DNA from 3 places in the Bacillus sp. EA-CB0995 genome. Region 1 is predicted to be linked to each of the others. Evidence: riboswitches for the same ligand, from Rfam matches in the RefSeq annotation. Region 1 holds a riboswitch; each other region holds the start of a gene.
The links. A riboswitch is a leader RNA that binds a small molecule or an ion and turns the genes downstream of it on or off. The one in region 1 is predicted to bind lysine.
Positions count from the first base shown of each region.

Region 2: another riboswitch for lysine. It lies ahead of ACEWFJ_RS16225 (aspartate kinase); the one in region 1 lies ahead of ACEWFJ_RS12005 (amino acid permease).
Region 3: another riboswitch for lysine. It lies ahead of ACEWFJ_RS20345 (amino acid permease); the one in region 1 lies ahead of ACEWFJ_RS12005 (amino acid permease).

Region 1 covers NZ_CP169269.1:2,303,581-2,307,848, forward strand. The annotation lists gene ACEWFJ_RS11995 (NAD-dependent protein deacylase) at 1-329, shown strand, start outside; gene ACEWFJ_RS12000 (iron-sulfur cluster biosynthesis family protein) at 612-914, opposite strand; partial or broken gene ACEWFJ_RS12005 (amino acid permease) at 1,025-2,493, opposite strand; lysine riboswitch at 2,600-2,793, opposite strand; gene ACEWFJ_RS12010 (sulfite exporter TauE/SafE family protein) at 3,100-3,999, opposite strand.
Region 2 covers NZ_CP169269.1:3,143,411-3,147,678, reverse strand. The annotation lists gene ACEWFJ_RS16230 (hypothetical protein) at 290-757, shown strand; gene ACEWFJ_RS16225 (aspartate kinase) at 1,306-2,535, opposite strand; lysine riboswitch at 2,769-2,956, opposite strand; gene ACEWFJ_RS16220 (DoxX-like family protein) at 3,174-4,082, shown strand; partial or broken gene ACEWFJ_RS16215 (DUF4166 domain-containing protein) at 4,087-4,268, shown strand, end outside.
Region 3 covers NZ_CP169269.1:3,960,153-3,964,420, reverse strand. The annotation lists gene ACEWFJ_RS20350 (ABC transporter permease) at 1-388, opposite strand, end outside; partial or broken gene ACEWFJ_RS20345 (amino acid permease) at 625-2,042, opposite strand; lysine riboswitch at 2,175-2,354, opposite strand; gene ACEWFJ_RS20340 (hypothetical protein) at 2,660-3,037, shown strand; gene ACEWFJ_RS20335 (hypothetical protein) at 3,100-3,279, opposite strand; gene ACEWFJ_RS20330 (hypothetical protein) at 3,673-3,852, opposite strand.

The sequences.
Region 1 (4,268 bases):
ATATGATTGAACATGAAGTGCCGCGTTGTGAGAAGTGTAATTTCATTTTAAATCCTGATGTTGTGTTATATGGAGACACATTGCCTCAATTTCAAACAGCCGTTGAACGCTTGTATGAAACAGATGTATTACTTGTTATGGGAACATCATTAAAAGTACAGCCTGTAGCGTCATTCCCGCAAATAGCGAAACGAGAGATAGGGGCAACGACGATCCTTATTAATGACGAGCGAACAGGACAAGAACCGTATTTTGATTATACGTTTCATGAAACAATAGGAGAATTTGTGGATGGATTTTTAGCAGGTGGAGCAGACAAAGCAGAGTAAATGAAACTAAAGCTAAAGAAGTTTATGCCAAAGTGGTTTTAAAGGGATATATAGTGCCTAACTAGCGAATGTATTAACCTAAGAGAATAAGAAGCAGTAACAAGTAACGCATGGTTGTTTCTTTTATCCATGCGTTACTTGTTCTTTTATTTAGGAATCAATATACAATAAGAGAGTTGCTTATTATGAAAATCGAGTTTTTTATCCCGTAAAAGTCCGATTGGTTCAACTAGCCATCAGTGGGAGATGAAAAAAACCTACTGATGGAAGTTTCACTTTATATTATTTTTTCAGTGATAAACCATAAACAATCGTTTCACTTGGTGTTGTAATTTTAAAGCCTGTATTGTAATCTAGCGTCATTGTGTTTCCGATATAATCTTTTGTAAAGTCATCGATTTGAATGACAAGCTGTCCATCTTCAAATACGACATCATTTGCATGATATTCATCGACAATTAAATCGATATTCACATAGACAGTACAGGTATTGCCTATAGTTCCTTTTACTCTAATAATTGTTTTACCTTCATTTTGTAATTGTTGCAGTTTTTCTTTTGCTTTATTTGTAACACGAATATTCATGTAATCCCTTCCTTTTCTTAAACTCTTATTCTATTATGGCAAAAATATAATGAACCGGCTACTCGGGCACATAAGAAAACCTATCAACTTTCGTTGATAGGTTGTTATTTTTAAAGCTCACATTTATCTAATGGAATGACTTTTGTTTTCTTTGTAAATTTATAACCTAACCAAAGTATTAAGAAAAGAGGTAAACCAATATATGAAACGAGTACACCGTTCCAATCAATAGATTTTCCCATAAATGCACCGTAGTTTTGACCAAGAATAACGATTAAACATAATACAAATGCAAAGATTGGACCGAATGGGAACCATTTTGCTTTATATGGTAAGTCATTTAAGTCTTTTCCTTGTGCAGTGTATGCCTTGCGGAAACGGTAGTGACTAATTGCAATTCCGATCCAAGCGATGAAGCCTGACATACCAGAAGCATTTAAGAGCCATACATAGACCACACCATCACCGAAAAAGAAGCTAAGAAAGCAACACATCCAACTAATGATGTTGCAATCAATGCATTTACAGGTATACCACGATTATTTAGTTTTCCTAAAAATTTAGGTGCTTTACCTTGGTTTGCTAAATCCCAAAGCATACGTGATGCTGCATACATACCAGAGTTACCAGCAGACAGAACAGCTGTTAAAATAACTGCGTTCATTACTGATGCCGCAAAGGCAACACCTGCTTTAGCGAATACAAGTGTAAATGGACTTACTGTTACATCACTTGCTGCAAGGCTTTTGTCTGTATATGGAATGAGTAAACCAATTACAAGAATTGCTAAAATATAGAACAGTAGAATTCGCCAAAAGATGCTGCGAATTGCTTTTGGAATATTGCGTTGTGGGTCTTCAGTTTCACCAGCCGCAACTCCTAATAATTCTGTTCCTTGGAATGAGAATCCAGCTGCCATAAATACACCGATGATTGCCATGAAGCCGCCGTTAAACGGTGCATCTGCAACTGTAAAGTTTTTAAAACCAACAGGCTCTCCACCCATAATACCGAAAATCATAAGAAAACCGACAATTAAAAAGGCGATAACAGTTACAACTTTTATAAGTGCAAACCAATATTCAGCTTCCCCAAATCCTTTAACAGATAAATAATTTAAAAGAAACATAATAGCTAAACAAATAGCACTCCAAATAAGGGAAGGTGTATTTGGAAACCAAAACTTCATAATTAATGTAACTGCAGAGAGTTCAGCCGCAATCGTGATGGCCCAGTTATACCAGTAGTTCCAACCTAATGCAAATCCAAGAGCTGGATCGACAAATCTTGTTGCGTATGTGCTAAATGATCCTGCTACAGGCATGTATGATGCTAATTCTGCTAAACTTGTCATTAAAAAATATACCATAATACCAATTGCAGCATAGGCGACGAGAGCACCGCCAGGACCAGCTGTGTGGACAACACCACCGCTTGCTAGGAATAAACCTGTTCCAATTGTACCACCAAGTGAAATCATTGTAAGATGGCGAGATTTCAATCCGCGTTTTAGTTCGCTATTTGTTTGTGCAGATTGATTTGTAGACGTAGAGGTAACTTTTGTAGTTGCGCTGTTCATTTTCAACACTCCTTTTCTTGTAAGATAGGAAGGAGCGGGGGAATTAAAAAAACCGCCAAAGGACTTTAGCGGAGCATTTCAAAAATAGCCACCCCATCATACCTTCCGTTAAGATAGCGCCCCACGTTTACACGGTAACTTTGTAAACGTGACAGTTCTGTTCCTATTCGAAAACAGCCCCAGCATATACTTCCAGAGAAGAAGTATAAACTTCGGCAGCTTTTCCTTTCATTCGGAGTTATTGACGTTCTCTGTGTCTCGTCCGGATTACTAATAAAAGCCGCAACCTCTACCTCATCGGATTGATGAGGATTTTTTCTATTGCTATGATTTTTAATATATCGCAATTGTAATGAGTTTCTGAGAATATTGCAAGGACTTTTTTGTAGAAAAAAAGAGAAAAAAGAACGGCTATTTTAGAAAAGCGCTTTCAAAATTCGTCCCGATCCTAAAAAATATGTAATAAGTAACCTCTTGATGAAAAAGGTTATACAATAGTTTCGCATTATGGTTCAAAAATCCTTTAAAATTTACAGAAAATTGAGACAAATAAATTTCGACAAAATATATTGTAGAAGAGGAGACTAAAAGAAAACAAGCTTCCCTTTATGGGGAAACTTGTTTTTGTTTGTTATATACAATTTTTTTGTTTGTCTGTTGTGATTGATTACGAGTCGTAATAATCAGTGCAATTGTAACGACAAGACCTGTCACAATGTAAGCAAGAAATATTATATTTTGATTTACTTTAAAAGTTGTTAATAGCGTACGGATATTGGTGAAAATAATAAGTCCTCCGACAAGTACTCCAAGTAAATGAGAAGGAACAATTCGTACTAGCCACGCAGCAATTGGTGCTGCAATGATACCACCAAGCATAAGAGCAAACACCCAAAACCAACTGACTTGTTCCCAGCCAAGAGAAATGAAAAATCCAAGTGTGGCAGCTAATGAAACAGGAAATTCACTCGTATCTACAGAACCGACAACTTTTCTTGCTTCATTACCGCGTGCAAGTAAAACAGGAGTAGTAATTGGGCCCCAACCGCCACCGCCTGTTGAATCTACAAAACCTGCAAAAAGGCCAAGTGGGATTAACTGCCTACCAGACAGGCGTTTATTATTTGTTTGAACAACTTGTTTTTGTAAAATAAATCTTAATAAGATATATACACCTAATACGAATAAAAATACTGAAATATATGGTTTAATTAAATTTCCTGGTAAGTTACTTAAAAAGCAAGCACCTACAAAAGCGCCAATGGCACCTGGTAATGTCAGTCTTGAAACGGTATATTTATCGACATTTCCAAAGCGGATATGTGAAATGCCAGATGCGGCAGTTGTAACAACTTCGGCTAAATGAACAGATGCTGAAGCAACAGCTGGTGCTATTCCAAACATGAGTAATAATGAAGAAGATGTTACCCCATAAGCCATTCCTAAAGCTCCATCAATGAGTTGAGCAAAGAAACCAATGATAGCAAAGACAACTAACTTTTGCATGTTTAATACCCCCGTTTATAATAAAGTGAAATTACCATCAAGGACTGATGGTTAATTGAATCAATCGGGCTCTTACGGACAATTATCTCCCACCTATCTCCTTTGACTTCTCAGAATCTTAAGGTGGGGTCTTGCTGCCCAAAAGTAGCGGGATAAAATAAAAAGGCTCCTTTCTCTAGTGAGAAAAGAGCCTTTGGTTTTCCAATCAGCTTTATCATATTCTAATTTTTTTTATTATAATACATATTAATCATATAAATCAACTATGT
Region 2 (4,268 bases), 840 kb from region 1:
CATGATGGCATATATCCTCTTTTTTCATACATCTCATACTACATACCTAGAGGTTGAAACTGTAGTCTAACATGTATATAACGATAACGGAACAAATGGTCATTTGTTAAGAAGGGGACGTAGGCCACAGCGGGAGGCGTAACAAGGTGCAGGAAGTGAAAATTTATTGACATAAAACGTGTTATTGGTAGTTAGTCTGCCTAACTTTAAAGGAGAATAAGCTCCTTTATTTTTTTTAAGCATAGCATGTAAAAGACTATGAAATATTTATGAAAAAGTAGGTGGAAACATGACATTAGATTCTCAACGTATTATAGCCTTCCCAGGAATGGGTATGGGTGGCTTCCCAGGAATGGGCATGGGTGGCTTCCCAGGAATGGGTATGGGTGGTTTCCCAGGAATGGGTATGGGTGGCTTCCCAGGAATGGGCATGGGTGGTTTCCCAGGAATGGGTATGGGTGGCTTCCCAGGAATGGGTATGGGTGGCTTCCCAGGAATGGGTATGGGTGGCTTCCCAGGAATGGGCATGGGTGGTTTCCCAGGAATGGGCATGGGTGGTCCTCCAGGAATGGGCATGGGTGGTCCTCCAGGAATGGGTATGGGTGGTTTCCCAGGAATGGGCATGGGTGGTCCTCCAGGAATGGGCATGGGTGGTCCTCCAGGAATGGGTATGGGTGGCTTCCCAGGAATGGGCATGGGTGGTCCTCCAGGAATGGGCATGGGTGGTTTCCCAGGAATGGGTATGGGTGGCTTCTAAGTAATGGTTATACCAATTATGCTATAACCTGGATGTCTAATAATTTATATCAAGATATAAATGACAATGGGTAAAGTTAACCTACGCATCAATCCATTAGTGGAAACTTACCTATTGCCATCTATTAACTTATACAAGCTTTCTTACCTTATCTAAAAATCAAGGCTGATCCTTTTTTATCCCGCATTAACGGGCAGTAAGACCCCTACCTCAAGATTGAGAGAGAAGCGAGGAAGATAGGTAGGGGATAACTGCCCGTAAAAGCCCGATTGGTTCAACTAGCCATGAGTGGGAGATGAAAAAACTCTCCACTGATGGAAGTTTCACTTTATTACTTCACAATTAATGAAAAAACGTTTCTTTAAGTAATAAAGTAAACATTGCAACAAATGCAGCTAAAAACCGCACATACATCTAATCTTTCTTCATTAAAGGAGGCTTGAGTTTGAGAAAAAGAAAAAAGGAGAACACATGACTAATATGTGTTCTCCTTTATTTAGGGAGTTTTGTGATTTAGGTCTTGATAACTTCTCCATCCCTTGTTTTATTTAATTTACTGATACGAGAGGCTCGATTTTTGCCATAAACGATTCATGAAGTGCTTCCACACCTTTTATTAAGTTAAGACGATCAATAACTACAGAGACTTTAATTTCAGATGTACTTACCATTTTAATATGAATATTTTCTTCTTGTAATGTTGAGAACATTTGAGCAGCTACACCTGGATTAGACACCATACCTGATCCAACAATTGATACTTTCGCCAAATGATTTTCATATTCTACAGATTCATAGTGCATAACCTCACGATTTTCTTCTAGTACGGCTAATGTTTCTTTTAAGTCATTCGAATGAATAGAGAAGGATAAATGTACAGTTCCTTCATTTGTAATACTTTGAATAATAATATCTACATTAATATGAGCACTCGCTAATGTAGAGAAGATTGTAGAAAGTTTTCCTTGTTGTAATCCTTTAATCGTTACGCGCGTAATATTGTCTTCAAATGCAATGCCTTTTACGATTGATTGTTGTTCCATGTCACATTCTCCCTTTACGATTGTTCCGTTTTCTTGTTTCATACTTGAGCGAACTTCTAAAATAACATTATGATTTTTCGCAAATTCTACTGCTCTTGGATGCAGTACACCAGCACCAAGGTTGGCGAGTTCTAACATTTCATCATAGGAAATTTCATCTAATTTGTAAGCATCTTTTACAACTCGTGGATCAGTTGTGTAAACACCTGTTACATCCGTATAAATATCACATTTTTTTGCTTTTAATGCTGCAGCTAATGCGACTGCAGTTGTATCAGACCCGCCGCGGCCGAGCGTCGTAATTTCTTGTTCTGCGCTTAATCCTTGGAAACCGGCTACAACGACAATTGTTCCTTTTTGTAAATGAGATTGAATACGCTCTGTATCAATATCGGTAATTCTTGCGCTGCCGTGAACAGATTCGGTTGTAATACCTGCTTGCCAGCCTGTTAGTGAAATTGCAGCATAACCTTTCGCTTGCAGAGCCATTGTTAATAAAGAAATTGAAATTTGTTCACCTGTTGTAAGTAGCATGTCCATTTCTCGTTTGTTAGGCTGATCTGTGATGCCAGCAGCTAAAGATACTAATTCATCTGTATTATGTCCCATCGCGGAAACGACCGCTACAATTCCATGTCCTCTTTCATATTCTTCAATGACTAAATCCGCAACATGTTGAATACGTTCGATACTTCCAACGGATGTACCTCCAAATTTTTGAACAATAATTTCCATCATGAGAGCCCACTTTCAATTTAATATTGGTTAATAAATTAGGAAGAATGTTGTTAAACATAAGATGGGAAATATAGATCCCTTTCATTCCTGTAAGTTACCGAAAGCAAATAAAAAAACACCATCTCAAATAGGTGAGGATGGTGCTGTTACAGGAAAAAGGAAACAGAAAACGGAGCTAATAAAAAACCGCCAAAAAAGAAGACGATCATAAAGAAACATGATCTCTCTTTTTTGTAGATAGCTCTTCATATATACACCGCTGTATATATGACAGTTCTGTTTCTATTCGAAAACAGCCCCAATTTACATGTTCAGAGAAACATATAAATTTCGGCAACTTTTCCTTTCTTCTAAACTCACTGACAATCTCTGTGTCTCCTTTAGAATACTCATAAAAGTTGCAACCTCTATCTCACGTCGTTCGGCGAGAGTGATTGGTTGTATGAAGTTGTTGGTAACATTTGTTCCATAGTAATCAAAATGTTGGGAGAAATCAAGTGGTATAAAATAATTCAGAAAATTAAATCTATTAGAAAGTGAAATGAAAATGATATAAAATATGTTTAAAAGAAGAATTTATAGCAATATTTTACAAAAATATTCTTTATATAGATTATATGGATGGAGCGGTGTGAATGGGGAAACAAAAACCTATTTATGTGCAAACTGAAATAGAAACAACAATGAATGAACTTTGGAAATATACACAAGATCCAAAGATACATACAGAATGGGATGCGCGGTTTACAGAAATATCGTATCTAGATAGAAAAGAAGGCGAACCGCAGCGTTTTTTGTATAAAACAAAAATTGGTTTTGGACTTGAAATTGCTGGAGAAGGAGAATCAATAGGAGAACTACAAAAAGAAGATGGGGGACGAATCTCTTCACTGAAATTTTGGACAGACAGTAAGCTTTCGTTGATTACGGTAGGAAGAGGCTATTGGAAGTATACACCGAATGGGAACAAGATTTGCTTTGAAACGCAGTATGATTATGAAACAAGGTTTGGAAATATAGGAAGGCTTATAGATTCATACATATTTCGTCCGTTATTAGGTTGGGCAACTGCATGGAGTTTTGATGCTTTAAAATTGTGGTTAGAAAAAGGATTTCATCCACGTTTATTATTAAAAAGAGTTGTTACGTATTATCTTGTTTGCTTTTTACTTTCTTTTGTGTGGATTTATCAAGGCTTTATTCCGAAAGTTTTATATACTCACCCGGAAGAGGTACGAATGCTTTCTAGTCTTATTGGTGCAACTGATAATGTTGCATGGATTATTAAAATGATTGGCTTTTTGGAAATCGTGTTTGGAATCGCATGGTTGATACCTTTCCAAAAGAAGAAATTGTTTTTCATTCATATTATTATACTATTGGCATTGACAGCTGCAGCAGGATTCACAAATATTGATAGTTTTATACAACCTTTTAATCCAATTACTTTAAACATCATGCTAATTGGATTCTCAATAATCGGTTATGTAAATAGTGATAACTTACCGCAAGCAAAACATTGTAAGAGAAGCAGAAAGGGGTGAAAGTTTGTCTTCCATTTACGAAACATTATTAGGAGAATCCTATCATCAGTTACATCCAAAATTACAGAAACGTTATGCAATTACAGAAAAATATAGTTTTGTAGGAGAAGGAAGGATGGATGAAATTACAGAAGGCTCAGTTGCTGTAAGAATGTTTTTAAAAGTAGCAGCAAGATTCCGGATGTT
Region 3 (4,268 bases), 1.7 Mb from region 1:
TTGTATGTAACGATTGCTGCGCGAGAGGTGTAATGATGAGTACTACGCATAATAATGGAAAGAGCTGAATGATATAACTGTACAAAAGAGAGCGTTTAAAATAATATGCGAGTTTTTCTTCTATTGGCAATAGATATAGGATATCTGGTTTTTGCAAAAATGTACGAATTGGAGAACGAGTGAGTGCAATTGTAAGTAAAACCGTCACAATGGTTAATGCAACAGACTCAGATGGAAATGAACGAAGAAATTTTGCATAATAATAGCCGCCTACACAAAGAAGTAGAAGGAAGCTATAGATAAGCCCGCTTGCAATACGCGCAAAGTACATCGTGATTTTTTGTAGATGTTGCTGAAAACGGTCATTCCAAAGTGTTTCGATTGTCACTGAGATCACTCCTTTGTTTTATCCCGCTTTAACGGGCAGTAAAATCCCCACCTCAAGATGCAGAGAAAAGCGAAGAAGATAGGTGGGAGATAACTGCTCGTAAAAGCCCGATTGGTGAGAGCTTTCCATCAGTGGGGGAGGAAGAACCCCCACTGATGGAAGTTTCACTTTATTATAAGCAGGGTAGTGTTTCTCTTGCTACCCGTTAACAAGATAAAAAAGCAAGTTACCTTTAGCTAGGCAACTTGCTCGTTTTGTTTTTCTTTTTTCTCGTCACGTTTCATTAATGGATAGAAAGCAAATCCAACTAAAAATAATCCAATGCCGAGCAGGAATGTTTTCATATCAGAAGAGCCAGTTTTAATAACCCATAATGCATAAATAAGAGCAATCGCAGCAATGACTCCATCCACCATACGAGAACCTTTTTGATTTTCGTATGTTTCACCTGTGATAACAAGCTTAAGCTGGAAGATTGGAGAAACGAGATATGGGATTAAATAGGCAAGTGTTGAAACGGTAATAACAAATGTATACGCCTGGGCAATTGACCCGGATAGTGTTGAGAATAGGAACACTTGCGACATAATATTTGTTAAACGAAGCGAATGAATCGGGCTTCCTTTTTTATTGGTTTTTGTGAAGAAGGATGGAAAGAATCCTTCTTTTGCTGCTTGATACGGTACTTCTGAGCTTAATAAAACCCAACCAAGAATGGATCCAAATAGAGAAGTAAGTGCAAGCAGCGCCATTAATTTTCCGCCGTTATGACCCATTACTGCAGTTAATGCATCCGCTAATGGTCGTTCAGATGCTTGTAGTTTATCTATATGAAGAACACCCATTGTTAAGATGGTAATTCCTAAATAGATACCAACTGTTAGTAGTAAGCCGGTAACAGTTGCACGTTTTACTGTTTTTGGTGAAACAGCACGGTTTGATAATAATACAGCCGACTCGACACCAATGAAGGCCCAAAGTGTTGTTAAGGCTGCTAAGTTTATTTGCGATAGCAGTCCGTGTGAAATGCCTTCTTTATCAACGATTGGCGTATACCATTGTCCAAGTTTAGAAGCTTCGAAGGCAAACAATGTAACAATGATGAAGAGAAGGAATCCTGTTACTTTCGCTGTTGTTGCTAAAAAGTTTAATTTACCGGCACCATTTACGCCATTTGCCAAAATCATATGGGTACCCCATAATAAAATGGTGCAAATGGAGAACGTAATCAATTTTCCAACTTCAATGTTGAAAGTTCCAACTGAAAACAATACGTGAGTATCTTTCATAATTGGGAAAAAGAGTGATAAATAGCCAGCAAATGATGTAATGATGGCTACGTTGCTTGCCCAGTTTGCAACCCAGTAGCCCCATACGATGCTAAAACCCGCCATTTTTTTGTTTTTTGTGAAGAAAAGAGCGCGTAAGCATGACTTTGCGGACCTGTTGTTAAATCAGGACGACGAATTGCTAAATTACCGAAAACAAGAGCTAGCATTAATACGCCAAATCCTGTTGTTAACCAAGCTAATGTAACACCAAGAGGGCTGGCCGTTTGTGCTAATGTACTTGGAATCATAAAAATACCTGCCCCAACCATATTCCCAACTACAAATGCAGTAAGTACCCAAAAGCCCCATTTTTTTTGCTGCATAGAAACTACCTCCAAAATTAGTATAACCAAGTCAAGCGAGGAGATATGTATGTGTTTGAAGTTCCAAACAAAACAAAAAAACGCGTATATGTTCACGCGCTTTTCAATCTTATTAAGAAACCCGCGGACATACCTCTCGATAGCTCTCCACAAGCAAAAAGCCTGTGACAGTCCTGCACTTATTCAATGCAGGCCCAGCAAGAAAGCGCTGTGGATGCTTCTTGCTTCGGCAACTATTCCTTTCCGATTTGATCAGCGATGCCACACATCTCCTAAATCATACTATTAATAATTGCAACCTCTACCTCACCGAGATACGAATGAGGATTTATGTATAAAGTTAACATAACCAAGGGTAACAAATGGCTTTTTATTCGTCAATGCAAATAAACATAATCAGATTATTGTGAGAATAGGGTATGTTTAAGATTATGAAACAACTTAAGGCTTCGCATCATATAATATGTATATGAAATGAGGTATAAAGCAAAGATGCTATCAGTAAGTTTTTTTTCGTTCCTTACTGACGGCTAGTTGAACTACGGGTAGCTTTATTTCCTTAAAAATTTGGTGGAAGTTTTACTGTCCATAAGTAGCGAGATAAAGAGGGATAGTGAATGGAGAGCTGGTTTAAGAGAAACTGCTTTATATGTGGGAAGGAAATTCATAGGCACCAGGAGCCAGTGCCAGGTACAATAGAGAAGTTAAAAAAGCAAAATGAAGAGCTCGCAGCTTCTTTAGAACAATGTATGAGACTACTCTATGATACACAAAAGAATTTAAGTAAAAAAACAAAAAAGAGTGCATTGCCGCCTCTTTTTTCATTAGGAGATAAGATAGAAGTATTTGATGGGGAGACACGTACAGAGGGGATCTTTATTGAGTGTACAAACGAATGGTTATATTGGGTAAACGTTGATTATGATCTAACCATTAGTCATATAAAAAGTGTAAAAAATATTATAAAAAAAGAGTCTATTCAAAAAAAGGCTTAAATAACTCTTTTTGAAATAGACTTTGCTTTTTTGCCCTAGGAGTTAGAACACTTTATGAGCAATTAGGAAACTTTACGAATGTTAATTGTATCTAAGCTTGTCACGTTTATATTAGCATTGTTATCCACCCAAACTACGAAGTTGCCTTCGAAGCGAATGAAAACACCTTTACCGTCAATTTCACGTCCAGCTGAAAAAACGCGGATTTTGTCGCCTTCTGCTAAGCCGTTTAATGTTGCCATGTGACCACCACCTCTCTATCAGAAGTTAATATATATATATGAAAATGATAGAGAGTGTGTGCGAGAGAAATGTAGTGCTAGCAACTATTTTTATAAAATATAGAGGTGAGTAGAAACTATTTTTTACTCACCTTTATAGGTTTACATTAAATTCAATACTGTTATTTTCTCACGTGTCATAGATTCAACATTCTTACGAATACCTTATGCGTCCGCTAATCTGAACAGAGCCATTTGTTATGGTTAATGTTTTGTATTTAACCATTAGTCATATAAAAAGTGTAAAACGTATTATAAAAAAGAGCCTATTCAAAAAGGTTTTATATAACCTCTTTTGACATAGACTCATCTTCTTTTAGTGAAAAGGATTTAGAATATTTTCTTTATAGGTAATTAGGAAATTTTACGAATGCTAATTGTATCTAAACTTGTAACATTTATATTAGCATGGTTGTCCACCCAGACTAGGAAGTTGCCTTCGAAGCGAAGGAAAACACCTTCACCGTCAATTTCACGTCCAGCTGAAAAAACGCGGATTTTGTCACCTTCTGCTAAGCCGTTTAATGTTGCCATGTGACCACCACCTCCCTATCAGAAGTTAATATATTATATGAAAGTGATAGAGAGTTTGTGATGAGAAAATGTAGTGTTAGTAACTATTTTTACAAAATAAAAAGGTAAGTAGAAACTGTTTTTTACTTACCTTTATAGAATTACATTAAATTTAATCTTGTTATTTTTTCATGCGTCATAGATTCAAGACCTTTACGAATACCTTGTGCACCCACACTAAAGGTTAATAGTAAATGCTAATTGTCATGCTAAGTCCTCCTAAAAAATAGTGACTTGTAAGAGTGAGGTGTATGGTGATTGTATGAGGTTTGAAAAAGTCCAAACGAAATATTTTTAAAAGTGATTTCTGGGACGTTCTTTTGCTTAATAATCTTTTTCCATAAAAATGAAAAAATAATTGACAGAAAAGTCTTTAA